DNA from 3 places in the Streptomyces sp. NBC_01017 genome. Region 1 is predicted to be linked to each of the others. Evidence: riboswitches for the same ligand, from Rfam matches in the RefSeq annotation. Region 1 holds a riboswitch; each other region holds the start of a gene.
The links. A riboswitch is a leader RNA that binds a small molecule or an ion and turns the genes downstream of it on or off. The one in region 1 is predicted to bind cobalamin.
Positions count from the first base shown of each region.

Region 2: linked by a shared signal. The riboswitch ahead of OG331_RS18220 (ribonucleoside-diphosphate reductase subunit alpha) and the one ahead of OG331_RS12685 (ABC transporter substrate-binding protein) in region 1 are both predicted to bind cobalamin.
Region 3: linked by a shared signal. The riboswitch ahead of OG331_RS34500 (prenyltransferase/squalene oxidase repeat-containing protein) and the one ahead of OG331_RS12685 (ABC transporter substrate-binding protein) in region 1 are both predicted to bind cobalamin.

Region 1 is NZ_CP108683.1:2,727,676-2,737,099, reverse strand. It holds gene scpA (methylmalonyl-CoA mutase) at 1-1,997, opposite strand, end outside; gene OG331_RS12690 (methylmalonyl-CoA mutase family protein) at 1,997-3,799, opposite strand; cobalamin riboswitch at 3,941-4,122, shown strand; gene OG331_RS12685 (ABC transporter substrate-binding protein) at 4,182-5,243, shown strand; gene OG331_RS12680 (FecCD family ABC transporter permease) at 5,240-6,259, shown strand; gene OG331_RS12675 (ABC transporter ATP-binding protein) at 6,256-7,038, shown strand; gene OG331_RS12670 ((2Fe-2S) ferredoxin domain-containing protein) at 7,040-7,399, shown strand; gene OG331_RS12665 (gamma-glutamyltransferase family protein) at 7,529-9,355, shown strand.
Region 2 is NZ_CP108683.1:4,034,977-4,044,400, forward strand. It holds gene mctP (monocarboxylate uptake permease MctP) at 1-767, shown strand, start outside; gene OG331_RS18215 (ATP-binding protein) at 801-4,421, opposite strand; cobalamin riboswitch at 4,682-4,856, shown strand; gene OG331_RS18220 (ribonucleoside-diphosphate reductase subunit alpha) at 4,980-7,367, shown strand; gene OG331_RS18225 (ribonucleotide-diphosphate reductase subunit beta) at 7,367-8,380, shown strand; gene OG331_RS18230 (hypothetical protein) at 8,293-8,532, opposite strand; gene OG331_RS18235 (helix-turn-helix domain-containing protein) at 8,625-9,424, shown strand, end outside.
Region 3 is NZ_CP108683.1:7,509,684-7,519,107, reverse strand. It holds gene OG331_RS34540 (class I SAM-dependent methyltransferase) at 1-277, opposite strand, end outside; gene OG331_RS34535 (glycosyltransferase family 4 protein) at 354-1,829, opposite strand; gene OG331_RS34530 (TetR family transcriptional regulator) at 2,040-2,657, shown strand; gene OG331_RS34525 (ferredoxin) at 2,700-2,933, opposite strand; gene OG331_RS34520 (aldehyde dehydrogenase) at 2,936-4,393, opposite strand; gene OG331_RS34515 (MBL fold metallo-hydrolase) at 4,601-5,629, shown strand; gene OG331_RS34510 (nuclear transport factor 2 family protein) at 5,693-6,145, shown strand; gene OG331_RS34505 (phosphotransferase) at 6,135-6,779, opposite strand; cobalamin riboswitch at 6,839-6,969, shown strand; gene OG331_RS34500 (prenyltransferase/squalene oxidase repeat-containing protein) at 7,087-8,322, shown strand; gene OG331_RS34495 (SCO2322 family protein) at 8,319-9,005, shown strand; gene OG331_RS34490 (CbiQ family ECF transporter T component) at 9,005-9,424, shown strand, end outside.

The DNA.
Region 1 (9,424 bases):
AGCGCCTCCTTGAGCGCCGGGACGAGGGTGAGGTGACCGGCGGCCAGCGACGACACCCCGACGATGTGCACGTCGGCCTCGACGGCCTGGCGGGCCACCTCGGCCGGGGTCTGGAACAGCGGGCCGACGTCGACGTCGAAGCCGAGGTCGGCGAAGGCGGTGGCGATCACCTTCTGGCCCCGGTCGTGGCCGTCCTGGCCCATCTTGGCGACCAGGATGCGCGGGCGGCGGCCCTCGGACTCCTCGAAGTCGGACACGAGGGTGCGGGTGCGGTCCACGGACGGCGACTCCCCGGCTTCGTTGCGGTACACGCCGGTGATGGTACGGATCTGGCTCGCGTGCCGGCCGTACACCTTCTCCAGGGCGTCCGAGATCTCCCCGACGGTGGCCTTCGCGCGGGCCGCGTTCACCGCGAGCTCCAGCAGGTTGCCCTCGCCGCCGGCGGCCCGGGTGAGCGCGTCCAGCGCGTCCTGGCAGGCCGTCTCGTCCCGCTCCGCCCGCAGCCGCCGCAGCTTCTCGATCTGCTGGGCGCGCACGGAGGAGTTGTCGACCTTGAGCACGTCGATCTGCTCGTCGCTGTCGACGCGGTACTTGTTGACGCCGATGACCGGCTGCCGTCCGGAGTCGATCCGGGCCTGGGTGCGGGCCGCGGCCTCCTCGATGCGCAGCTTGGGGATGCCGGCGTCGATCGCCTTGGCCATGCCGCCCGCCTGCTCGACCTCCTGGATGTGCTGCCAGGCACGGCGGGCGAGGTCGTACGTCAGCTTCTCCACATAGGCGCTGCCGCCCCAGGGGTCGATGACCCGGGTCGTGCCCGACTCCTGCTGGATCATCAGCTGGGTGTTGCGCGCGATGCGGGCCGAGAAGTCGGTCGGCAGCGCGAGCGCCTCGTCGAGGGCGTTGGTGTGCAGCGACTGCGTGTGCCCCTGCGTCGCGGCCATCGCCTCGACACACGTGCGCGTGACGTTGTTGAACACGTCCTGCGCGGTCAGCGACCAGCCCGAGGTCTGCGAATGGGTGCGCAGGGACAGCGACTTGGAGTTCTGCGGCTCGAACTGCTTCACCAGCTTCGCCCACAGCAGCCGCGCCGCGCGCAGCTTGGCGACCTCCATGAAGAAGTTCATGCCGATCGCCCAGAAGAACGACAGCCGGGGCGCGAACGCGTCCACGTCCAGGCCGGCCTCACGGCCCGCGCGGATGTACTCCACCCCGTCCGCGAGCGTGTACGCCAGCTCCAGGTCGGCCGTGGCACCGGCCTCCTGGATGTGGTACCCGGAGATGGAGATGGAGTTGTAGCGCGGCATCCGCTGCGAGGTGAAGGCGAAGATGTCGGAGATGATCCGCATCGACGGCTTCGGCGGATAGATGTAGGTGTTGCGGACCATGAACTCCTTGAGGATGTCGTTCTGAATGGTCCCGGCCAGCTTCTCGGGCGGTACGCCCTGTTCCTCCGCCGCCACGATGTACAGCGCAAGCACCGGCAGCACGGCGCCGTTCATCGTCATCGACACGGTCATCCTGTCGAGGGGAATCCCGTCGAACAGCTGTCGCATGTCGTAGATCGAGTCGATGGCGACACCGGCCATGCCGACGTCGCCCGTCACACGCGGGTGGTCGCTGTCGTAGCCCCGGTGCGTGGGCAGGTCGAAGGCGACCGACAGGCCCTTCTGGCCGGCGGCCAGGTTGCGCCGGTAGAACGCGTTGGACTCCTCGGCGGTGGAGAAGCCCGCGTACTGGCGGATCGTCCAGGGCTGGTTGACGTACATCGTCGGGTACGGGCCGCGCAGATACGGCGCCATGCCCGGGAAGGTGCCCAGGAAGTCCAGGCCCTCCAGGTCACGGCCGGTGTACAGCGGCTTGACCGCGATGCCTTCCGGGGTCTCCCACAGGGGCTCGTCCCCGCCCGTGGCCTGCTTGACGGCCGTACGCCACTCGTCGGCGCCGCCCGCGGCGGCCGGGGTCCCCAGCTCGATCCCGGAGAAGTCGGGGATTCCCATCAGGACACTCCCATGCGGTCGAGGGCGGCGGACAGCACGGTGACCGCGTCGCAGCCCGCGAAGACGTAACTGTCGACATCGGTGTACTGCCCGGGGCGGCCCGCGAGGAACACGTGCGTGGCGCCCGCCGACCTGAACTCGGCGGCCACGGCCTCGGCCTGCTCCTCGTAGAGGGCGTCACTGGAGCACAGGCACACCTCCGTGGCGCCGCTCTCCTCGAAGGTGCCCTCGGTGACCGGCTCGACGCCGCCCGCCTGGAAGAGGTTCGAGGCGAAGGTGAGGCGTGCGGTGTGCGCGGCGGCCGGGCCGAGCGCGGCCAGGAAGATCCGCGGCCGGGAGCCCGTGGCGGCCAGGTGGGCGTCGGAGCGGGCGCGCAGGGCCTCGTACGCCTCGTCGCGGCGGACCCGCGGGAGGCCGCCGGACCGGGGCTGCGGCGCGGGCGCACGCTCCACGGGCGGCTCGGTGAGGTTCGGGAACTCGCTGACGCCGGTGATCGGTTCGCGCCGCTTGGCGAGCTTGCCGGTGCGCGCCTGCCACGTCTCGGCCAGGTCCTGGCCCAGCTGCCCGGAGCGCAACGCGGCCGTCTGGCCGCCGGCCTGCTCGATCCGCTGGAAGAACGCCCAGCCCGCCCGGGCCAGTTCGTCGGTGAGGGACTCCACGTACCAGGAGCCGCCCGCCGGGTCGATCACCCGGGCGAGGTGCGACTCCTCGATGAGGATGGTCGAGGTGTTCCGGGCGATGCGCCGCGCGAACGCGTCCGGCAGGCCGAGCGCGTGGTCGAAGGGCAGCACGGTCACGGAGTCGGCGCCGCCCACCCCGGCGGCCAGCGTGGCGACCGTCGTGCGCAGCATGTTCACCCAGGGGTCCCGGCGCGTCATCATCACCGGCGAGGTGACGGCATGCTGCACCTGAGCGCTGGGCGCCCCGCAGACCTCGGTCACCCGCGCCCACAGCCGGCGCGCGGCCCGCAGCTTGGCGATCGTCAGGAACTGGTCGGCGGTGGCCGCGTAACGGAACTCCAGCTGGGCGCACGCCTGTTCGGCCGTCAGCCCCGCCTCGGTGAGCTCGCGCAGATACGCGACACCGGTCGCCAGCGACGAGCCCAGCTCCTGGGCGGCCGAGCCGCCGGCCTCGTGGTACGGCAGCGCGTCCACGGTCAGCGCCCGCAGCCCCGGGTACTCCTCGGCGCACTGCCGAGCCAGCGAGGCGACCGGCGCGAACTGCGAGGACGTGCCCGTACGGGCCTCATGGCCGAGGGGGTCGGCGCCGAGGTTGCCGCGCGCCGCCTCCTTGGCGACGCCCCGCTCCTCGTACTGCCGCAGCAGCTCCCGCGCGGCGGGCTCCACGTCGGCTCCGGCGTCGAGGACGACGGGGGCCAGGTCGAGGTAGACGCCCTCCAGGGCCCGGCCGAGCGACGACACCGGGATGCCGCCCTCGCCGAGGACCAGCCAGAGCGAGGTGACGCCGTTCTCCAGGTCCGCGAGCACCAGGCCGTCCGTGAGCGCCGTGTGCCGCTGCCGCAGGTCCCAGCCGCCGGCCGTGCTGCCCTCGGCGCGACCGCCGCGGACGAACGGGGCGAATCCGGGCAGGCCGGGATCGGGCGCGGCTTCGCGCGAGGTGTAGAGGGGGCGGGTGCGCAGCCCGTCCTCCAACGCAGTGGACAGGGCGTCTTCCGCAGCCGGGCCCGAGACGTCCTTGCCCGACTTGCGCAGCACGCCTTCCACCAGGCGTTGCCATTGCTCATGGGTTGCGTCAGGGAACTCGGCGGCCAGCGAGAGCCCGTCGTCAGGCAGGACCGTCATGCTCGGATGCTAGGTCAGATCATCAAAGGAGCAGCAGAGGGCACGGCTGTGACCTTGCCCTCTTCCAGGTTGTGACCTGGGTCTCCGCACCCTGTCGGGCCGCCGGACACCCGAACGAACGACCCGGCCGCAAGCTGGGCTTGATAGCCTCCGAGAGCCAGTCGAGCCACACCCGAGGCCAGGGAATCCGGTGCGAATCCGGAACTGACGCGCAGCGGTGAGGGGGACCGGCGGGGCACAGACGCACGCCACTGGGAGACCGGGAAGGCGCCCCGTCGGGACGAACCCGAGTCCGAAGACCTGCTGGCACCTCCACGCCCGCGCGCGGAGGACGTCCGTAGGCCAGGCTCCGCGTACGAGCCCCGACAACCGAGGCACGCCTGTGTACCGATCTGCCCTCCGTCCCGCTGCCCTGCTGCTCGCGCCCGCCCTCCTGCTCACCGCGTGCGGCGGCTCGGGAAGCGGCAGCGCCGAGGACACCGGGAAGTCCGCCGCCGCGGGCTACCCCCTCACCCTCGACAACTGCGGCCACAAAGTCACCCTGAAGTCGCCCCCGAAGCGGGCCGTGTCCCTCAACCAGGGCACCACGGAGATCCTGCTCGCCCTCGGCCTCGCCGACCGGGTGGCCGGCACGGCGACCTGGACCGACCCGGTGATGAAGGGCCTGGACAAGGCGAACGCCTCCGTGCCGCGGCTCGCGGACAACGCGCCCTCCTTCGAGAAGGTCCTGGACGCCGAACCCGACTTCGTCACCGCCTCCTTCGTCTCCACCCTCGGCAAGGGCGGCGTCGCCACCCGCGAGCAGTTCGAGAAGCTGGGCGTGCCCACCTACGTCTCGCCCTCCGACTGCTCGGCGGGCAAGGACAACGACAGCGGCGGCGACGGCTCGCGCTCCACCCCGCTCACCCTCGACACCGTGTACGGCGAGATACGCGACCTGGCCCGCGCGTTCGGCGTCGCCGACCGCGGCGAGAAGCTCGTCGCCGAGCTGAAGGAGCGGGTGCGCAAGTCCACCGCCCAGCTGGACGTCTCCGATGTCACCCTCATGTACTGGTTCGCCAACTCCCAGTCGCCCTACCTCGCCGGCTGCTGCGGCGCGCCGGGTGCCATCACCCGCGCCGTCGGCGCGCGGAACGCCTTCTCCGACACCCACGACGAGTGGCCCCAGATCGGCTGGGAGACCGTCGCCGACCGCGACCCCGACGTCCTCGTGATCGGCGACCTCACGCGCAAGCAGCAGACCGCGGAGACCGCCGAGGCCAAGATCCGCTTCCTGGAGACCAACCCCGCCACCCGCAATCTGACCGCCGTGAGGAAGAAGCGGTACGTCCTGCTCAGCGGGCAGGCGATGAACCCGTCCGTCCGCACGGTCGAAGGGATCGAGAAGGTCGCCGCGGGCCTGCGCGACTTCGGGCTCGCCGGGCCCGCAGGATCCGCCAGGTGAGCGTCCGTACGCCGCTGCCGGCCCTCGGCGGCCTGGCGGCGGCGCTGCTCGCGTCGGTCGCCGTCGCCGTGACGATCGGGCCGGCCGACATCTCCACGGCGGACGTGTGGGCGTCCGTGGCCGCCCATCTCGGCCTCGGCGAGGGCACGTTGGCGCCGCTGCGGGACGGCATCGTGTGGAACCTGCGCATGCCGCGCACGCTGCTCGCCGCGGTGTGCGGGGCCGGGCTCGCCGTGTGCGGGGCGGTCATGCAGTCGCTGCTGCGCAATCCGCTGGCCGATCCGTTCGTCCTCGGCGTGTCCTCCGGTGCGTCCACGGGAGCGGTCGCCGTGGTCGTGCTGGGGGTCGGCGGGGGAGTGCTCTCGCTGTCGGCGGGCGCCTTCCTCGGCGCGCTGCTCTCCTTCGCCATGGTGCTGCTGCTCAGCCACGTCCTCGGCGGCAGCACGGACCGGGTCGTGCTGTCCGGGGTCGCGGCCATGCAGCTGTTCTCCGCGCTGACCTCGTTCATCGTGCTGACCTCCGCCGACGCCGAGACCACCCGGGGCGTGCTGTTCTGGCTGCTGGGCTCGCTCACCGGCGCCGACTGGGGACAGGTCCTGCTGTGCACCGCCGTACTGGCCGTGGTCCTCGCCCTCTGCCTCGGGCACGCCCGCACCCTGGACGCCTTCGCCTTCGGGGACGACGCCGCCGCCGGACTCGGCGTCCGCGTCGCGCGCACCCGGCTGGTCCTGCTCTGCGCGACCGCGCTGCTCACCGCCGCCCTGGTCAGCTGCGCCGGCGCGATCGGCTTCGTCGGCCTGGTCCTGCCGCACGCCACCCGGGCCCTCACCGGCTCCGGCCACGCCCGTCTGCTGCCGGTCACGGCACTGACCGGAGCCGTCTTCCTCGTGTGGGTGGACACCGCCGCCCGCACCGTCCTCGACCCCCAGGAGGTCCCCGTGGGCGTCGTCACGTCCCTCATCGGCGTACCGGCCTTCATCGCCGTGCTCTACCGAGGACGGAGGACGGCGGCATGACCAGCCTGCGCACGGACCGTGTCGTACGGCGCCTCGCCGACAAGGTCGTCGTCGACGGCGTCACGCTCACCCTGACTCCCGGCGAGACCGTCGGCCTGCTCGGCCCCAACGGCTCCGGCAAGTCGACCCTGTTGAGACTCCTCGCCGGGGTCCTCGCCCCCACCGCCGGGGTCGTCACCCTGGACGGACGCCCGCTGCCCGAGGTCGGCCGCCGCGCCACCGCCCGGCGTGTCGCCACCGTCGAACAGCACGCCCACACCCAGACCGAACTGACCGTCCGCGACGTCGTCGCCCTCGGCCGCATCCCGCACCGCCGTGCCTGGACGCCACCGACGGCCGCCGACGCCGAGGCCGTCACCGCGGCCCTCGCCCGCACCGGCCTCACCGACCGGGCCGCCCAGTCCTGGCACACCCTCTCCGGCGGCGAACGCCAACGCACCCAGATCGCCCGCGCCCTCGCCCAGGAACCCCGCGAGCTCCTGCTCGACGAACCCACCAACCACCTCGACATCCAGCACCAACTCGACCTGCTGGCCCTCGTCGCGAGCCTCCCGGTCACCACCGTGATCGCCCTGCACGACCTCAACCTCGCCGCGATGTACTGCGACCGCCTGCTCGTGCTGCGCGCAGGCCGCGCGGTCGCCGAGGGCACCCCGGCCGAAGTCCTGAAACCGGCGCTCATCGAGCAGGTCTACGGCGTCCATGCCGAGGTCACCGACGACCCCGGCCACCCGGTGATCCGCTTCCTGCGCCCGGCCGGCCCCGTGGGGCGGTGCTGACGTGCGGACACCCTCAGAACAGCCGGTGCCCAGCCGGATCGTGGTGTGCCGGGACTGCTGCTGCGGGACCCCGAAGGTGCCCGGAGTCGATCACGCGCAGCAGACCGCGCGACTTGCCGAGAACGCGCCCGTACGCATCTCCGAGTGCCTCGGCGTGTGCGAACACGCCAATGTGATCGTCGTCCAGCCCTCCGCCGCAGGCCGCGCCGCGGGAGCCCGCCCCGTCTGGCTCGGCCTCGTCAACGATCCCGACGCCACCGAGGACATCATCACCTGGGTCAGGGCAGGCGGCCCCGGCGTCGCACCCTGCCCCGACGTGCTCGACCTCTACACCTTCACTCCGCCCAGGCGCGCACGATGAATCGGACGAGCACTCACGGGCCACTCACCACTCACACCGAACCGGCCCCTGCCGGAAGGTTGAACCCCGAACGGGTAGTCCCTGAAGATCGGATGGACCGATCCGCGCGACAGCGAGGTGTCAGACCCGATGTTCACCACCCGCCCCACGCTCCAAGGCACGTTCGGCATGGTGTCCTCCACCCACTGGCTCGCCTCCCAGTCGGCGATGGCCGTGCTGGAGGGCGGCGGCAACGCGTATGACGCCGCCGTGGCGGGTGCGTTCGTGCTGCACGTCGTCGAGCCGCATCTCAACGGCCCGGCCGGCGAGGTGCCGATCCTGATCGCCCCGGCGGACGGCGAGGTGCGGGTGGTGTGCGGGCAGGGCGTGGCGCCCGCCGGGGCGACCGTCGCGCACTACCGGGGGCTCGGACTGGACCTCGTACCCGGGACCGGACCGCTCGCCGCCGCCGTGCCCGGCGCGTTCGACGCCTGGATGCTTCTGCTGCGGGACCACGGCACCAGGACGCTCGCCGACGTGCTCAAGTACGCCATCGGGTACGCCGAACACGGGCACGCGCCCGTGGAGCGGGTCGGCGAGACCGTAGAGACCGTGCGGGAACTGTTCGAGACGCAGTGGCCGTCGTCGGCCGCCGTGTACCTGCGGGACGGCAAGGCGCCCCGGCCCGGGGAGCTGTTCCGCAATCCCGCCCTCGCCGCCACCTGGAAGCGGCTGCTCGACGAGATCGCCGGGGCCGGGGACCGGGTCGCGCAGATCGAGGCCGCGCGGGAGGTGTGGCGCTCCGGTTTCATCGCCGAGGCCCTCGTACGGCAGGCCCGGCGCCCCACGATGGACACCAGCGGCGAGCGGCACTCCGGCACGCTCACGGCCGCCGACCTCGCCGGCTGGTCCGCGACCTACGAGGCACCGGCGACGTACGACTGGAACGGCTGGACCGTGTGCAAGGCCGGCCCCTGGAGCCAGGGCCCGGTCCTCCTCCAGCAGCTCGCGCTGCTCCCGCCCGAACTGCCCCGGTACGGGTCCGCCGAGTACGTCCATCTGCTGATCGAGGGCTGCAAGCTGGCCATGGCCGACCGGGAGGCCTGGTACGGCGACGCGGCCGACGTACCGCTCGCCGCGCTGCTGTCCGACCGGTACAACGCGGACCGGCGGGAACTGGTCGGCGAGAAGGCCTCCCACGAGCTGCGGCCCGGCAGCCCGGGCGGCCTCGCCCCACGGCTGTGCGCGCACGCGCGCGTGGCGGCCGCCGAAGGGCCCGGCCTCGACGCGCTGGGCGGCGGGGAACCGACCGTCGCCAAGCGGCCGACCTCGCCCGTGCCGGGAGAGCCCGAGACCTCCGCCGACGGGGGCACCCGCGGCGACACCTGCCACCTCGACATCGTCGACCGGTGGGGCAACATGATCGCGGCCACGCCCAGCGGCGGCTGGCTCCAGTCCAACCCCGTCGTGCCCGAACTGGGCTTCCCGCTCGGCACCCGGCTGCAGATGACCTGGCTGGAGGAGGGCCTGCCGAACTCGCTGACCCCGGGCCGGCGGCCCCGCACCACCCTCACGCCCTCCATCGCCCTGCGCGACGGCGTGCCCGTCATGGCCTTCGGCACGCCCGGCGGGGACCAGCAGGACCAGTGGCAGCTGCACTTCCTCCTCGCGGTCGCCCTGCGCGCCCCGGTCCGCGGCGGCCTCGACCTCCAAGGCGCGATCGACGCCCCGAACTGGCACAACGACAGCTTCCCCGGCTCCTTCCACCCGCGCGGCATGCGACCGGGGAGCGTCACGGTGGAGTCCCGGATGGACGCCGGGGTGGTGGAGGAGCTACGGCGGCGTGGTCATGCGGTGACCATCGGTGACGACTGGTCGGAGGGCCGGCTGTGCGCCGTAGCGAGGGACCCGGAGACCGGCGTCCTGTCGGCGGCGGCGAATCCGCGGGGCATGCAGGGGTACGCGGTCGGCCGCTGACCTGCAGATATCGGCACCACGAGTTCACGGCGATGCCATCCGGTGTCCATCCGGCGGGCGGGGGTTGTC
Region 2 (9,424 bases), 1.3 Mb from region 1:
TCCGCCGCAACACCACGATCCTGCCGCTGTACTCCCTGATGCTGGGCCTGCTGGCACTGCTGGGCTTCATGGCGATCGCGGCCGGCATCAAGGTGCAGAACGGCCAGCTGGCGATCCCGCAGCTGTTCGAGACGATGTTCCCCGACTGGTTCGCGGGCGTGGCCTTCGCGGCGATCGGTATCGGTGCGCTGGTGCCGGCGGCGATCATGTCGATCGCGGCTGCGAACCTCTTCACCCGCAACATCTACAAGGACTTCATCAAGCCGGACGCGACGCCCGCGCAGGAGACCAAGGTCTCCAAGATCGTGTCCCTGCTGGTGAAGGTGGGCGCGCTGGTCTTCGTCCTCACCATGGACAAGACGGTCGCCATCAACTTCCAGCTGCTGGGCGGCATCTGGATCCTGCAGACCTTCCCGGCCCTGGTCGGCGGCCTGTTCACGCGCTGGTTCCACCGCTGGGCCCTGCTGGCCGGCTGGGCCGTCGGCATGATCTACGGCACGGTTGCCGCGTACGGGGTCGCTTCCCCGACCCAGAAGCACTTCGGCGGTTCGGCGAAGGAGATCCCGGGCATCGGCGAGATCGGCTACATCGGCCTCACGGCGTTCGTGCTGAACGTGGTGGTGACGGTGGTCCTGACCTTCGTCCTGAAGGCCGCGAAGGCCCCGGAGGGCATCGACGAGACGAAGCCGGAGGACTACACGGCGGACGCGGGCGACCCGGGCGTCCAGGTCGAACTGCCGCCGGCCACGGCGGGGACGAGCCACTGACCCGGTAGGCGGCAAATGGCCGGGCGTACCGCACTAGCTGCGCGTGCGCCCGGCCATTTGCTGCCAGAAACCGTCGAGCTCGCGCACCCGCATACTGACCCAGTGCGGTGTCTTCCTGCGCAGGACCCTGGGAAGACGTCGGCGTACTCGTCCCGGCAACAGGGCTTGCTGCTGGCGGCAGAACGGCTCCCGGATCTCCCCGCGTGGCACACAGCCCCGGGGCGGGTAGGGGCAGAGCCGGAACTTGCAGTCGGGCGGACAGGTCGTCCCCGGCTCGGGCGGGTCCGCCATGCCGGCCCGCAGGTCGGGCCGCAGCGGGCGGCGATCGCTGCGGATGCACGGCGGGAGTGACGACGTCCCCGGCTGCTCCGCGCGGATCATCCGCTCCTCGACCTCGTCCGGATGCCCGTCCCGTTCGATGAGGTTCAGCATCACCAGCACGTCGGCGACCAGGCACTGGGCGCGCGCGTCGAGGGTGCTCCAGCCGACCGAGGGCGGGATCCACAGGTTGTGCTTGCGGTACTCCAGGGGGGCGCCGGTGCGCGCGCCGATGTTGTCGGCGACGCCCTTCTCGTCGATCCAGAGGAACCGCTCGGGTTGCCCGGTCTCCAGCGTGAGGGCCACCAGGTCCCCCGCCTCGGCGACGAAGGGGTGCAGGGGCCGCCGGGGCGAGGCACCGTTCGCCTCGGGATGCCCGGGTGCCCGGTGCGCCGTGCCGGCCATCGACAGCCAGCGCTCCGCGGTCTGTACGGCGGTCGCCCCGCCCAGCGCCCGGGGTGGCTCGCGCCCGCCGTCGTGCCCGTCCCTCCCCGGCGTCGCGTGCCGCTCCCGCTCGTGGACGCCTACGGTGTCGGGAAGCCTCCACAGGCACAGCGCCTGGAGCAGCATGACCTGCGCGTACCAGCACCGGGACTGCTGGAGCACGGTCTCCGCCTGCCGGATCAGGTCCGCGCGACCGCCCTGGTGGGCCCGCGGGTGCCGGATCCGGCGGTTGGCCGCGTACTTGAAGCCCTGGGCCAGCGCGGCCTCCAGGGCGAGCGGCAGATCGGGGGCGCCGCCGGTGGCCTTCGGGTCCAGATGGCGCAGCCACTTGGTGAGGCGTTCGCGGGCCTCGTCACGGTGTGCCTCGTCGACGGAGCCCAGCAGCATGGGGATCATCCAGGCCCGCATCACGAACTCCCGGAACAGAACGACCCGTTTCCCGCGGTACTCCTCGTTGAGCTTGCGCCGGTCCTGCTGCAGCCGCCCGATGCGCTCGGTGCCGGCCCGTGAGGCCGCGCCCGCGGCCCGCGCCCGCGCCATGCGCTCGGCCCACTGCTCGTACTCACCGCGTTTCCAGGCCTTCAGCTCGCCGAGCCGGTCGTTGTACTCCTGCACGGGGTCGGTGTTCAGCCCGATCCGCCCGCGGATCACGGCGAAGGCCGGGTTGCCGCCGCTGCCGAACTCCTGGGCGACGGCCAGGCGTATCGAGTAGGAGGGTTCCTTCACACCGATCTGGACGAGCTGTTCGTAGAGCGGGGTGGTGTCGATCCGGTCGGAGACGCTGCGCAGGGCGGCTCCGAGTTGCTTGAGCAGCCTCAGTTTGGCGTCGTCGAGGCTGCGCCGGTCGCCCTTGAAACCGGCCCAGGTCCTGCGCACTTCGTCCAGGATGTCGCCCAGCAGCCGCGGAGTGTCCTCCACGCTCTCGATCTCCACGGCGGCCGCGTAGAGATCGAGCGCCTTCGGATCGTCCGTGCGGCGTTCCGCGGCCCTGCAGAGCCGGTGGGCCAGGGTGTGCCCGCGCACCCGTGACCGGCGAAGCCGTTCCTCGACCTCCTTCGTCACCTCGGCCCGTACGCCCTCCCGGCGGGCCCTGACCCTCGCCGCCCGGCGGCGCGACAACAGCACCAGGGCCATGAGCAGTTCGCGGCTGGGTCCGGGCGGCTGGAGCACGTGCTCGACGAGCTCGCCGGCTCCCCGCTCGCCCAGCTGCCACAGCACGCGGTAGCCGAAGTAGGCCTGGATGATGCTGTGCGGGAAACGGACCTTGCGCTCGAAGCCCTCCACCAGGCCCAGCTTGTCCGCGTTGCGCGCGATCCGGGCGAGGGCGGCGCGGCACTGGTCCAGGTTCCCCCCGCGCAACCGCCTCCTCTCCTCCGGGCCGATCCGCCGGCACAGCACGTCCCAGATCTGCTGCCGGTGCCACTCGGAGAAAACGTTCCCGCGCCTGCCGTACCGGTCGAAGGCGCGTCCGCCGGCCCACAGATGCTCGGCGCGGGCCTGCGCGCGCCGCATCGGACCGGGGTGGGCGTCCGAGTCGAGCAGCTCCCCGAGGCCGACCTCCAGCTTGTCCTGGAGCAGTCCCACGCAGGCCAGGGCGGAGACCACTTCGAGGGTGTCGCGGCGTTCCTGCCGGCTCAGCGCGACGTCCCGGCGCAGCCGGCCCTGGCACAGCGCCTCGTCCCAGGTCTCCAGCAGCCACAGCCGCAGCATGCCGCGGTCGCGGCTGCGGGTGTTCATGTGCTGCGGTTCGTTGTCCGGCCGGTCGTGCTCCAGGGCGCCGTGGCGGTGCAGTTCGCGGGCGATCTGGAGGTAGACGGGCGACTCGGTCACCTCCGCCGTCTCCACGATCCAGTCCACGCGGCGTTCGTCCGTCTCCGGGACGCGTGCCTGGACGAACCGCAGGGCATCCTCCTCGCTGAGCGGTTCCAGCTCCACGATCGCGGCCGGGGTGCTCTCCAGCGGGCTGTGCGGACGGGAGGCGATGACGAGGGGCAGCTTCTCCTCGTAGGCACGCTCGATGGCCCGCCGGATGATGTTGTCCCGGTTCTGTTCGAGGCCGTCGCCGAGGAGAGCCTCCTCCAGTCCGTCCGCGATGACGACCGGTTTGTCGTCGGCGAGCAGTTGCTGCCAGACCCGCTCGGTCTTGGTGCGCGCGAGGATGCCCCGGGGTGCCTCCTCGATGAAGCGCTCCTTGGCCATGCGTTCGAAGTTCAGGTCGCTGTCGCCGTTCGCGTCCCGCAGCCGGATCGGCACAGGTACGGCGTTCTGCTCCGCCAGCAGTTCGGTGAGCCGTACCAGGACGGCGGTCTTGCCCACGCCGACGCCGCCGACCAGCAGATAGGGCCGGCGCGTGTTGCGCTCGCGCAGCCGTTCGGCGATGACCCGGGCGATCTCCTCCCGGCCCACGATCTCCGTGGCGTCCGGACCGGCGGTGAGGACCAGTCGGTGGGGGTCGTCCCGCGCCTTGGCGAGATAGCGCCGTTTGGTCCACCGGTACCACCAGAACAGAAAGAGCGCGGCGGCGAGCGACGCGGCCAGCACCGGACCGAGGAAGCGCAGCACGGTGTCGAATCCCTCATTGCCCTCCCGCCACTTCTCGAAGCCGGTCGTCCTGCCCCAGATCAGGATGTACAGGCCCTCCACGACCCACGCGAGCACGGCGAGCGCGGCCACCGTCCAGATGGCCCGGGTGACGTTGGTGTAGGTGAACCACCGGCGCCACTTCCTGGGGCGGGTGGTGCCGCCGCGGGCCTCCAGGCGGATCGCCAGCCGGTGCCAGTGGCCCGTGAACCCCTGCCTGAGCCAGGCGCCCGCCCGTCTCGGAGCCAGCGTCGCCATCGGCGCGTTGCGCGGCCGGTCCTTGCCGGGCGGGTGACGGACGACCCTCGTCATGGCGCGTGTCCTTCCGAGAAGCGTTCTCGAAACGGAGCGACCGCGGGGCACCGACACCTATCTCCATGGAAGCACTCCCGGAACCCCCCGCAACCCGGCGGCCCTCGGCGAGATCACCGCCCGGGCCTGCCTCCAGGACGGCGATCCACGAACGTCCGGGCTTCGTCCGCACCCGGGCGGGCCGGAGCCCGATCCCGCCCCTCGCCGACATCACGCTCCTCACCCACAAGTTGACGCTCTGAAACCAGCACGACACAACATCTGGGGGTGGCGTGGCGGGTGAGCACAAGATGTATGCTCATGCTCGCTGTCGTCGCAGGGGAATCCGGTGCGAATCCGGAACTGTCCCGCAACGGTGTACTTGTGCATGTCTGTTCCCAGGAGCGGCGTGCGCAGGAGTCAGTCCGAGGACCTGCCGACAGCGCGCCCGGCCACCCGGCCGGTGCGCCCGATGTCCGGGCCTCGTGGAATGGGCCGGTGGACGCGACGCCGTGTGCGCTCGTGTGCTGCCCCCTGCCCTCGCCGAGGCCCCCGTGCCGAGCGAGGGAGAGCCCCCACGTGACCATCGCGCCAGCAGACCCGGCCTCAGCCGTTCCTACCGTCCCCACGGACGAGGACGCTCCGGGAACCGCCTTGCTGCGGACCCTGACCGAGCTGACCGCCGACCTCCCCGACGCCGACCCCGGCCGGGTCGCCGCCGCCGCGCTGCGCGGCCGGTCCGCGTTCGCGGACGAGGCGGAGCTGCGCGAGCTGGCCACCGAGGCGGCGGCCGGCCTGATCTCCGAGGACCCCGCCTACAGCAGGCTCGCCGCCCGGCTGCTGACCCTCGCCATCGCCGCCGAGGCCGCCTCGCAGGGCGTCACGTCCTTCACCGGGTCGGTCGCGGTCGGGCACCGCGAGGGCCTCATCGCCGACCGGACCGCCGAGTTCGTGCGCCTGCACGCGGCCCGCCTCGACGCCCTGGTCGACACGGACGCCGACGACCGCTTCGGCTACTTCGGGCTGCGCACCCTGCACAGCCGCTATCTCCTGCGGCACCCCATCACCCGCAAGGTCGTCGAGACGCCCCAGCACTTCATGCTGCGCGTCGCCGCCGGTCTCGCCGAGGACGACACCGCCCGGTCGGTGGACGAAGTCGCCGCGCTCTACCGGCTCATGAGCCGCCTCGACTACCTCCCCTCCTCCCCCACCCTCTTCAACTCCGGCACCCGGCACCCCCAGATGTCGTCCTGCTACCTCCTCGACTCCCCCAAGGACGAGCTGGACTCCATCTACGACCGCTACCACCAGGTCGCCCGCCTCTCCAAGCACGCCGGCGGCATCGGTCTTTCGTACTCCCGTATCCGGTCCCGGGGTTCGCTGATCCGCGGCACCAACGGGCACTCCAACGGCATCGTCCCGTTCCTGAAGACCCTCGACGCCTCGGTCGCCGCGGTGAACCAGGGCGGCCGGCGCAAGGGGGCCGCCGCGGTCTACCTGGAGACCTGGCACTCCGACATCGAGGAGTTCCTGGAGCTGCGCGACAACACCGGTGAGGACGCCCGCCGTACGCACAACCTGAACCTCGCGCACTGGATCCCGGACGAGTTCATGCGCCGGGTCAACGCCGACGAGCCGTGGTCGCTGTTCTCGCCGTCGGACGTGCCGGATCTCGTCGACCTGTGGGGCGAGGAGTTCGACGCGGCGTACCGCAAGGCGGAGGCGGCCGGGCTCGCGAAGAAGACCATCCCGGCACGTGACCTGTACGGCCGCATGATGAGCACCCTCGCGCAGACCGGCAACGGCTGGATGACCTTCAAGGACGCCGCCAACCGCACCGCCAACCAGACGGCCCTGCCGGGCCATGTCGTCCACTCCTCCAACCTCTGCACGGAGATCCTGGAGGTCACGGACGACGGGGAGACGGCGGTCTGCAACCTGGGGTCGGTCAACCTCGGCGCCTTCGTGAACACGATGACCGGCGACATCGACTGGGAGCGGCTCGACTCCACCGTCCGCACGGCCGTCACGTTCCTCGACCGTGTCGTCGACATCAACTTCTACCCGACCGAGCAGGCGGGCCGGTCGAACGCCAAGTGGCGGCCGGTCGGACTCGGCGCGATGGGGCTGCAGGACGTCTTCTTCAAACTGCGCCTGCCCTTCGACTCGGCCGAGGCGAAAGCCCTGTCCACCCGGATCGCCGAGCGCATCATGCTCGCCGCCTACGAGGCCTCCGTCGACCTGGCCGAGCGCAACGGCCCGCTGCCGGCCTGGGAGAAGACCCGTACCGCCAGGGGTGTGCTGCACCCCGACCACTACGGCGTCGAGCTGACCTGGCCGGAGCGCTGGGCGGCCCTGCGCAGCCGTATCGCCACGACCGGCATGCGCAACTCCCTCCTCCTCGCCATCGCGCCCACCGCGACCATCGCGTCGATCGCCGGTGTCTACGAGTGCATCGAGCCGCAGGTCTCCAACCTGTTCAAGCGCGAGACGCTCTCCGGCGAGTTCCTCCAGGTCAACTCCTACCTGGTCAACGAGCTCAAGGAGCTCGGCGTCTGGGACGCCCGCACCCGTGAGGCGCTGCGCGAAGCGAACGGCTCGGTGCAGGAGTTCGCCTGGATCCCCGAGGACGTACGGCGGCTCTACCGCACGGCGTGGGAGATCCCGCAGCGCGGCCTGATCGACATGGCGGCGCAGCGGACCCCGTTCCTCGACCAGGCCCAGTCCCTGAATCTGTTCCTGGAGACGCCGACCATCGGCAAGCTCTCCTCGATGTACGCGTACGCCTGGAAGTCGGGTCTGAAGACGACGTACTACCTGCGCTCGCGCCCGGCGACCCGCATCGCCCGCGCCGCCCAGGGTCAGGCCGCCCAGCCCGAGAAGACCATCCCCGTCCAGCAGGTCGCCGAGCCCGACGCCGTCGCCTGCTCCCTGGAAAACCCCGAGTCCTGCGAGGCCTGCCAGTAATGACCACCCGTAACAGCAACCTTCTCGACCCGGGCTTCGAGCTGACCCTGCGCCCCATGCGCTACCCGGACTTCTACGAGCGCTACCGGGACGCCATCAAGAACACCTGGACCGTCGAGGAGGTCGACCTCCACTCGGACGTCGCCGACCTGGCGAAGCTCTCCGAGGGCGAGCAGCACATGATCGGCCGGCTGGTCGCGTTCTTCGCGACGGGCGACTCGATCGTGGCGAACAACCTGGTGCTGACGCTGTACAAGCACATCAACTCCCCCGAGGCCCGCCTGTACCTGAGCAGGCAGCTCTTCGAGGAGGCCGTGCACGTCCAGTTCTACTTGACGCTGCTCGACACCTATCTCCCCGACCCGCAGGACCGGACGGCGGCCTTCGACGCCGTCGAGAACATCCCGTCCATCCGCGAGAAGGCCGAGTTCTGCTTCAAGTGGATCAACGAGGTCGAGAAGCTGGACCGCCTGGAGACCAAGGCCGACCGGCGTCGCTTCCTGCTCAACCTGATCTGCTTCGCGGCGTGCATCGAGGGCCTGTTCTTCTACGGCGCCTTCGCGTACGTCTACTGGTTCCGCAGCCGGGGCCTGCTGCACGGCCTCGCCACCGGCACCAACTGGGTGTTCCGCGACGAGACGATGCACATGAGCTTCGCCTTCGACGTCGTCGACACCGTCCGCAAGGAGGAGCCGGAGCTGTTCGACGACCAGCTCCAGGAGCAGGTCACCGACATGCTGAGGGAGGCCGTCGAGGCCGAGCTCCAGTTCGGGCGCGACCTGTGCGGTGACGGCCTCCCGGGCATGAACACCGAGTCGATGCGGCAGTACCTGGAGTGTGTCGCCGATCAGCGTCTGACGCGTCTCGGCTTCGCTCCGGTGTACGGCTCCGAGAACCCCTTCTCCTTCATGGAGCTGCAGGGCGTTCAGGAGTTGACCAACTTCTTCGAGCGGCGTCCGTCGGCGTACCAGGTGGCGGTGGAGGGCACCGTCGACCTGGACGAGGACTTCTGAGCCTCGGTCCTGTCGCGTTCCTGGGCCTCCCTGATCTGACGGTCGATGCGCCGGTCGCGCGCCGCGCCGATCAGTGACGGGAGGGCCAGGACGACGAACATCCCGAGGACGACGATCATGGCGAGCAGTGTCTGTGTCTGGTCTGCATTCATGACACCACTGTCGCGCCGGACACTCCTTACGAACAGTGGCAGGACTGCCGCACGCCCTCGATTTACTGCCACCTTCGAGGCACACTGGCAGCATGCTGAAAAACGTCGCCGCCGTCCTCCTCGACGGTGTACATCTCTTTGAAATGGGCGTCGTCTGCGAGGTGTTCGGCATCGATCGCAGCGACGAGGGGCTGCCCACCTACGATTTCGCGGTCGTCTCGGCGGAGGGACCGACGCTGGGCACCCATGTCGGCGGACTCACCGTCTCCACGCCGTACGGTCTGGAGCGGCTGGAGGAGGCCGACCTGATCGCGGTACCGGCCGGCCGCGAGTACGTCACCCGTGACTATCCGCCCGAGCTGCTGGACGCCCTGGTCAGGGCGGTCGACCGGGGTGCGCGGGTGCTCAGCGTGTGCTCCGGCGTCTTCGCGCTGGGCGCCGCGGGACTGCTCGACGGGCGCCGCTGCAGTGTGCACTGGCGGCACGCCGGGGAGCTGTCCCTACGGCATCCGCGGGCGATCGTCGAGCCCGACGTGCTGTACGTCGACGAGGGTCCGGTGATCACCAGCGCCGGCACCGCCGCCGGTATCGACGCCTGTCTGCACATCGTGCGGCAGGAGCAGGGGCCCGAGGTCGCCAACAAGATCGCCCGGCGCATGGTCGTGCCGCCGCACCGGGACGGCGGGCAGGCCCAGTACATCGAGCGCCCGCTGCCCCGCTCCCACTGCGACACGGTCGGCGAGGTGCTGGCGTGGATGGAACGGCACCTCGACGAGGACGTCACCGTCGAGCAGCTCGCCGAGCGTGCGCTGATGTCCCCGCGCACCTTCGCCCGCCGCTTCCAGCAGGAGACCGGCACGACTCCCTACCGCTGGATCCTGCGCCAACGCGT
Region 3 (9,424 bases), 4.8 Mb from region 1:
AGATGATCACGACGTCGAAGGACTCGTCGGGGAAGGGGAGCGCGAGCGCGTCACCCTCCATCGCCGTGGCGGTGGCACCCTCGGGGGCCTCCCCCGCCTCCGCCATCGCCGCGAACCACTTCGCGACCTCGCGGATCTCCTCGGCGTTCTGGTCCAGCGCCACGACCTGGGCACCGCGCCGGTAGCACTCGAACGCGTGCCGGCCGGCCCCACAGCCGAGATCCAGAACACGGTCCCCCGGGGCAAGCGGGAACCGGGAGAAGTCGACGGTCAGCACGTGGCCCTGCTTTCGCGGTCGGAAGGGTGAGAGGAGAAGCTGGAGCAGCTGGGGTGGGCGGGCGGTTGTACGACGGTCACTGGGCGGCCTCGGACACCCGCGCGGCTTGGCCGATTCCGGCCGCCGGCACGGCGTCGCCCGGCACGGCAACCTCAACTTCCGTCACGCGTACGGAATCGCCGGACTGCGCGGCCTCGGTCGCCTTGCCCGCCCCGGCCCCCCTGCGCCCCCCGTCGCGGCCCCCCGAGCGGGCTATGGCCTCGCGGTAGCGGGACACCGTCCCCTCTGCGGCCTTGGCCCAGGTGAAGTGGCGCAGGACTCGGTCCCGGCCGGCCGCGCCCAGGCGGTCGCGGAGGTCGGGGTCGCCGAGCAGGCGGCCCAGGGCGGCGGCCAGGGCGCCCGGGTCGCCCGGTGGCACCGCCAGACACGTCTCGCCGTCGCGGCCGGCGACCTCGGGAATCGCCCCGCCGGTCGTGGCGACGAGCGGCGTCCCCGTGGCCATGGCCTCGGCGGCAGGCAGGGAGAAGCCCTCGTAGAGGGACGGCACGCAGGCGACCTGCGCCGAGCGCACGAGGTCGACGAGCTCCGCGTCGGAGATGCCCTTGACGAACTCGACGGCGCCTTCCAGGCCGTAGCGCTCGACGGCCTGGGCGACCGGGCCCTCCTCGGGCCGCTTGCCGACGACGACGAGGTGGGCGTCCGGGTGCTCGGTGCGGACCTTGGCGAGGGCCTCGACGAGGAAGACCAGGCCCTTCAGGGGGACATCGGCGCTGGACGTCGTGACGATGCGGCCCGGGATCTGCCGTACCGAGGGATCCGGCGAGAACAGGTCCGTGTCCGCGCCGATGTGCACGACGTGGATACGGTCCTGCCGTACGCCGAGGTGGTCGACGATCTCCGCGCGGGACGTGCCCGACACGGTCAGCACCGAAGGCAGCCGGCGTGCGACCCGCTTCTGCATGCGCGTGAAGGCGTACCAGCGGCGTACGGACATCCGCCGCTTCCAGCCCTCCGCCGCGTCCAGCTCCAGCTGCCGGTCCACGGTGATGGGGTGGTGGATGGTGGTGACGAGGGGCGCGCCGACGTCACCCAACAGGCCGTAGCCGAGGGTCTGGTTGTCGTGCACCACGTCGAACTCGCCGCGCCGGGCGCGCAGATGGCGGCGGGCGCGCAGCGAGAACGTCAGCGGCTCGGGGAACCCGCCGGTCCACATGGTCGCCACTTCCAGCCCGTCGACCCAGTCGCGGTACTCGTCGCGCTTCGGCGTCCGGAAGGGGTCGGGCTGGCGGTAGAGGTCGAGGCTGGGGAGCTCGGTGAGGGTCAGACGGTCGGCGTAGTCGTCGCCCTCGTCGAGGACGGGGTAGGGCTGGGAGCCGATGACCTCGACGCGGTGCCCGAGGCGGGCCAGCTCGCGGGAGAGGTGCCGTACGTAGACGCCCTGGCCGCCGCAGAACGGGTTCCCTTTATAGGTGAGAAGCGCGATGTCGAGCGGTCGCTCGCCGTCGGCGGCAGGGTCCGTCGGGGACCCGGCCTCCCTGGCCTCAGCGGTCACTCTGGGCCCCCTTCTCCCTGCACTGTCCCGCGAGATTACGCCGGGACGCTAATCTAGAACAAGTTTCAGACTTGATCGTTCAAGAGGCTCTGAATCTACCGGCAGGTAGCGCCGCTGTGAGCGATGGATCAGGTGATTCACGCCACGACCGACGCGCTGGCATGCTCTGTCCGGTCACTCACCCTCACCGACTGTCACGGAACGGGATCCATGCCTGCGGAAGTCAGTAGCGCGAGCCCCGCCTCACCGCCCCTCACCGAGCGGCAGGAGGCCCGCCGTCGGCGCATCCTGCACGCCAGCGCGCAGCTCGCCAGCCGGGGCGGTTTCGACGCGGTGCAGATGCGCGAGGTCGCGGAGTCCTCGCAGGTGGCGCTCGGCACGCTGTACCGCTACTTCCCGTCCAAGGTGCATCTGCTGGTCGCCACGATGCAGGACCAGTTGGAGCACATGCACGGCACGCTGCGGAAGAAGCCGCCGCAGGGGGAGACTGCGGCGGAGCGGGTCGCGGAGACCCTGATGCGGGCGTTCCGCGCCCTGCAGCGCGAGCCGCATCTGGCCGACGCGATGGTCCGCGCCCTGACCTTCGCCGACCGCAGCGTCTCCCCCGAGGTCGATCAGGTCTCCCGGCAGACCACGGTGATCATCCTGGACGCGATGGGCCTGGAGAACCCGACGCCGGAGCAGCTCTCCGCGGTCCGCGTCATCGAGCACACCTGGCACTCGGCACTGATCACCTGGCTGTCGGGCCGTGCCTCGATCGCCCAGGTGAAGATCGACATCGAGACGGTGTGCCGGCTGATCGACCTGACGGCACCCACCGACGCGTGAAATTCGTCGGCATTGTCCGGATCGGGTTCTGCGGGCCGCCGCCTACTCCTCCGGCGGAAACACCGGCTCCCCGCTCCCCAGCAGCGTGATCACGATCGCTTCCACCGGGCAGCTCTCCGCCGCCGCCAGGATCGTCTCGTTCGCGTCGGTCTCCGGGTCGGCCGGATGGGACTGGCGGGCGGTGTCGAGGTGGAAGCCGGCGGGGGCGTGGTGGACGCACTGGGCCGAGCCGATGCACACCGACCGGTCGACCTCGACGTGCCAGCGGTCGCCCATCCCTACGCCTCCCAGCCGGCCGGCAGGTGGATCATCTTGTGCTCAAGGAACTCGCCGTACCCCTCGGGCCCGAACTCCCGCCCCAGGCCGGAGTTCTTGTAGCCGCCGAACGGGCCCAGCATGTCCAGGCTGAAGGTGTTCACCGAGTAGGTGCCGGTACGGACCTGGCGGGCGATGTCGATGCCGTGCGCGGTGTCGGCGGTCCAGACGCTGCCGCTCAGGCCGTAGTCGGAGTCGTTCGCGATCTTCACGGCCTCGGACTCGTCGCCGTAGGGCAGGAGGCAGATCACCGGGCCGAAGATCTCCTCGCGGGCGATGCGCATCGAGTTGTCGACGTCCCCGAAGAGCGTCGGCTCGACGTACCAGCCCTTCTCCAGCCCGGCCGGACGCCCGCCGCCGGTCAGGATCTTCGCGCCCTCTTCCTGACCGATGCGGATGTAGTCGAGGTTCCTGCGCTGCTGGCGCTGCGCCACCAGCGGGCCCACCTGGGTCGCCGGGTCCAGCGGGTCGCCGACCACCAGCGCGCCGGCCGCCGCGGCGAAGGCCTCGGCGAACTCGTCGTAGCGCGAGCGCGGGAGCAGGATCCGGGTCTGGGCCACGCATGCCTGGCCGTTGTTCATCCAGGCCGCCGGGACGACTCCGGCGACGGTCGCCTCGACGTCCGCGTCCGGCAGGACCACGGCCGCCGACTTGCCGCCCAGCTCCAGTGTCACGCGGGTGAGGTTGCGGGCCGCGACCTCCATGACACGCTTGCCCGCCGCCACCGACCCGGTGAAGGAGACCTTGTCGATCCCCGGGTGTCCGACCAGGTACTCGCTCACCTCGCGGTCGGCCGGGAGGATGGACAGCACGCCCTCCGGCAGCCCGGCGTCCTTCGCGATCTCGGCGAGGAGGTAGGCGTCGAGCGGCGATTCCGGGGACGGCTTGAGGATCACCGTGCACCCGGTCAGCAGCGCGGGCCCGAGCTTGGCGGCGGCGACGAACTGGGGGACGTTCCAGGGCACGACGGCGGCCACGACCCCGACCGGCTCGCGCCGCACGAGGATCTTCCCCAGCACGCCGTCGCGTGCCTCCTCGTACGTGAAGTTCCGCGCGACCGTGATCGCCGAGTCCCACACCATCATCGCGCCGAGCGCCTGCGCGAGGACGCTCCAGGAGTACGGGGAGCCGTTCTCGGAGGAGATCACACGGGCGATCTCCTCGTGCCGTACGGCGATTGCGTCCTTGATCCGCGTGACGACCTCGATCCGCTCGTCGAGGCTCATCCGCGGCCAGGGCCCCTCGTCGAACGCCTTGCGCGCCACCGCGACCGCCCGGTCGACGTCGGCCGGTGAGGCGTGCGGCACGCGTCCGATGACCTCTTCCGTGTGCGGCGAGATCACCTCGATGACGCCCTTGCCCAGGGGATCGGTCAACTCCCCGCCGATGAACAGCTGTCCGTGTTCCACGAGCTCGGTCATGGCGACTGCCTCCCCTGGAGCGAGACTCCGACTCTGGCTCTGTCTCCATCTGTGGCTCTGACGATCCATCAGATATCCCTGAACTGATACCAGTTCCACTCCGAGGAGTCCACGGACCGCACATGGATGACTCGGGCTCCCATCGAAACGCGTTCTAGTTATAGTGGCCGGGTCGGCCGGAAACGTGTCGCGGCGATTGGGGAGCCCATGGCGCAGGTGTACGACCACGGCGGCGGCGTCCGGTCCATCCAGGTCCCCATCCCCGACAACCCACTCGGCCACACCCTCGTCTACGTCGTCGACACCGACCGCGGCCCGGTGCTGATCGACACCGGCTGGGACGACCCGGCCTCCTGGGACACCCTCACCGAGGGCCTGGTGGCCTGCGGCACCGCGCCCGCCGACATCCACGGCGTGGTGATCACCCACCACCACCCCGACCACCACGGACTGTCCGGCAAGGTGCGCGAGGCCTCCGGTGCCTGGATCGCGATGCACGCGGCGGACGCGGCGATCGTGCGGCGCACCCGCACCACCCAACCCGAGCGCTGGTTCACCTACATGGCGGCCAAGCTCACGGCGGCCGGCGCCCCCGACGCGCACGTGGCCCCCCTGCGCACGGCCCGCCGCCCGAGCACGCTGCCCGGCTTCTCCCCCGCCGCCCCCGACCGCGAGATCGTCCCCGGCGACCTCCTCGACCTCCCCGGGCGCCGCCTGCGCGCGATCTGGACCCCGGGCCACACACCGGGTCACGTCTGCCTGCACCTGGAGGAGGACCACCCGGCCCGACTCCCCGGCCATGGACGCCTGTTCTCCGGCGACCACCTGCTGCCCCGGATCACCCCGCACATCGGCCTGTACGAGGACCCCGACGACACGACCGTCACCGACCCCCTCGGCGACTACCTCGCCTCGCTCGAACGCGTGGGCCGTCTCACCCCCGCCGAGATCCTCCCGGCCCACCAGCACACGTTCACCGACGCCCCGGCCCGCGTGAGCGAGTTGCTGACCCACCACGAAACCCGCCTCACCGACCTCCTCACCCTCCTCGCCGCTCCCCTCACCCCCTGGCAGCTCGCCGAACGCATGGAGTGGAACCGGCCGTGGGAGCAAATCCCGTACGGATCACGGAACATCGCGATCGCGGAGGCGGAGGCCCATGTGCGGCGACTGGTGAAGCTGGGGCGGGCGGAGGCGGTGGCGGGGAGTGAGCCGGTGACGTACGTGGCGGTGTGAAGCATCACCATGAACGCCATGAACGCCACGAACACCGTGCACGCCATGAACGCCGTGAACGCCATGGATCCCTTGGAGCTGCTGCTCGCCGAGCGAGCCTGCGAGCGCCTCGTCATCGACTTCGTCCACCGCCTCGACCTCGGCGAACCGGCCTCCGTCGCCGAGTTGTTCACCGAGGACGGCACATGGGAGTGGCCGGCGGGTGAGCGGCTCGTCGAGGGGCGGGACGCGCTGGCCGCGTACTTCGGCTCCCGTCCCGCCGACCGGCTCTCGCGGCGCCTGATGTCCAACGTCCTCGTGACGGTGACGTCCCCCGGCACCGCGACGGCGACCTCGTACTTCACGACGTACCGCGTCGACGGCCACGGAGGCGGCCTGGTCCCGCCGGGGCCTCCGGTTCAAGTGGGCCACTACGAGGACACGTTCCGCCGGTCCCCGGCCGGCACCTGGCTGCTGTCCGGCCGAGTCCTCCACCTGGCCTTCGGCGGCCCGACGCCGCGACCGCCTAAGGCATGAACGACCGAACCAACTCCTCGGCCTCACCGAGCACTTCGACCTCCCGCACGGTCATCGTCGGGTGGGCGGCCCGTCGGCGCAGGGCCTCCGTCAGGCCGTCACCGGTGAGGTCGCAGGGGTCGGCGAGGAGGGCGGCGAGCGTGGCGCGGACGGGCTCGGCGAACTGCTCGTCCACCAAGGCCACCTGCGCGAGGATCACCGCGGACATGCCCCAGTCGAGGCCCGGGTCGCCCTCCTCCGCGTTGGCCCAGTCGATGACGTAGGGGCCGTCGGGCGTGAGCATCACGTTCTCCGGGTGGAGGTCCAGGTGGACCACACGGCCGGGGACGGTGTGCAACTGTCGCAGGAGGCGGGCCAGCATCGCCCCGGACTCGCGCGGGTCGATCCGTCCCGCGACGAAGGCCTCCAGCATCGTCGGCCCGTACAGGCGCTGCATGACCAGCTCGGAGCGCGAGGAGTCGGCGAGCCGCACCCGGGGCACCGGGTAGCCGTGGGCGCGCAGACGTTCCATCAGGGCGCCCTCGGCGAGGCCGTCGGCGTAGCCCTCCCGGTCGCGGCGCAGCACCCACGCCTCGTCGATCTCGTACACGTCGGACGCGCGCCCCGAACCGAGCAGCCGTCCCGTCCTCCCCATGATCCCCATGCGGCCGAAGCTACCCCCGCTCACAGCCTCCCCTCAGCCGCTTCCCTACGGGCCGGTAGAGTGGCCGCGTCGTCATCACACCCGTACGGGGGAAAGCCGGTGCAAATCCGGCGCTGACCCGCAACCGTGAACCGGTCGTCGAAGGCCGGTGAGCCGGATCGCCGCGTACGGGACAGTGACCGGCTCACGTGCACCGGCAGCCTGCCGGAGCGCGGCACCGTCGAGGTATACGGAGCCGAGCCGCCGGGGGTTTTCCCTGTGCTGCCCGGTTCCCCTTAGGGAAGGGCACCCGCCGATCATGTACGTCCGCCGCAGCGCAGCGGTCCTGGCCGCCACCGTCGTGATCGGCGCGGCCGCGCCCGCCGTAGCCGCCGACCCGACCCCCTCCACGTCGCCGTCGCAGGCGTTCCCCGCCGAGCTGTACGGCGACTCCGACCCCACGTACGACGGCATCTGGCGCCAGTCCCTCGCGCTGCTCGCGCAGGACACGGTGGACGTGAAGCCGGCGAAGGGGGCGGTGGACTGGCTGGTCGGGCAGCAGTGTGCGAACGGGGCCTTCGCGCCCTACCGCGCGGACACCAGCGCGGACTGCGGCGCCAAGACCATGATCGACACCAACAACACGGCCGCCGCCGTCCAGGCACTGGCCGCGCTCGGCGGGCACGACGCCGTCGCCGACAAGGCGGTGTCCTGGCTGAAGTCGGTCCAGAACAAGGACGGCGGCTGGGGCTACACCCCGGGCGGGGCCACCGACGCGAACTCGACGTCGGTCGTGGTCGGCGCGCTGGCCGCCGCCGGCGAGAAGCCCGCGGAGGTCGTCAAGGGCGGCAAGTCCCCGTACGACGGCCTGCTCGAACTCGCCCTGCCCTGCAAGGGCGCCGACGCGGGTGCCTTCGCGTTCCAGCCGGACAAGAAGGGCGGCCTGGCCGCCAACGCGGACGCGACCGCGGCGGGCGTCGTCGGCACGCTCGGCAAGGGCCTCGTGGTGAGCCCCGGCAAGCAGTCGGACCCGTCCTGTACGGACACCGGCTCCGCGACCCCCGAGCGGGCCGCGGCCAACGGCGCCTCCTACCTCACGCAGGCCCTCGCCAAGGAAGGCCACCTGAAGTCCGCCCTCCCCGGCGCCGAGGACCAGCCCGACTACGGCAACACGGCCGACGCGGTCGTCGCCGTCGCCGCGCAGAGCGGGGCGAGCGCCGCCCGGAAGCCGCTGGCCTGGCTGGAGCAGAACTCCTCGAAGTGGGCCGTGCAGAGCGGCCCGGCCGCCTACGCCCAGCTGATCTTCGCCGCCCACGCGACCGGCGCCGACCCGCGTGACTTCGGCGGCACGGACCTGGTCAAGCAGCTCAACGCGACGGGCCCGGCTCCGCAGTCGGCGCCCAACGGGTCGGTGACGACGTCGGCGACGGCCTCGGACAAGCAGGAGGACGACGACAACGGCTTCGGCGTGTGGTGGTTCGTCGGCGTGTGCCTGGTCGCCGGCATCGGCGTCGGCTTCCTGCTGAGCGGCCGCAACAAGGCCAAGCGATCGTGATCCGCCGCACCCTCACCCTCCTCCTGGCCGCGCTGGTCCTCGTGACCGGCGCGGCCCAGGCCGCCAAGGCGACCGGCTACCGCTACTGGTCCTTCTGGGACCGCGACGGCGACAAGTGGACGTACGCCACCCAGGGCCCCTCCACCGCCCGCCCCTCCGACGGCGACGTCCAGGGCTTCCGCTTCGCGGTGAGCGAGGACTCGAAGGACGCCGCCCGGCCGAGGGGCGCGGCCGTGTTCGCGGTGATCTGCGCGCGGACGCCCGCGCAGGACGGCAAGAAGCGGGTGGCTCTGGTCATCGACTTCGGTACGACGGCCGACGCCCCGTCGGGCGAGACGCCCCCGGCCCGCCGCACCGTGTGCGCCCGCGTCGCCCCGGACGCGACCACCGCAGAGGCCCTGGCCACGGTGGCGAAGCCCCTCCGGTACGGCACGGACGCGCTGTTGTGCGCGATCGGCGGCTACCCGGAGCAGGGGTGCGGGGAGCAGGTGGCCGGCGGCGACAAGTCGACGACGGCGTCCCCGAAGTCGCCCTCCGAGGCGTCGTCCTCCGCGGATTCGTCCTCCGCTGAGAAGAAGGACGCCTCGGACGACGGTCCGTCCCTGGGCCTGGTGGCGGGGATCGCCGTGGTGGCGGTGCTGGGCGCGGCAGCGGTCTGGCAGGCACGGCGGCGGCGAGGCTGATGGCAAGCCGCCCCAGCCGGCCCGCGGGCATTCGTGCCGGGGCGGCGCCCGTCCCGAAGAGCGCCGGCACCGCACCGGCGCCGGCAGGCGGCCCCACCCCCCAGCTGCGTCCCCGCGCACAGCTCCACCCCGGCGCCTGGTGGCTCTGGGCCCTCTCCCTGGGCACCGCGGCCACCCGCACCACCAACCCCCTCCTCCTCACCCTCCTCATCGCCACGTCCGCCTACGTGGTGGCGACGTGCCGCCCGAACACCCCCTGGGCCCGCTCCTATTCGGCCTTCGTCAAGCTCGCCCTCGCCGTCCTCCTCATCCGCCTCTTCTTCGCCGTGGCCCTCGGCTCCCCCATCCCCGGCACGCACGTGGTCGTCACCCTCCCCGAAGTCCCCCTCCCCGGCTGGGCCCAGGGCATCCGCCTGGGC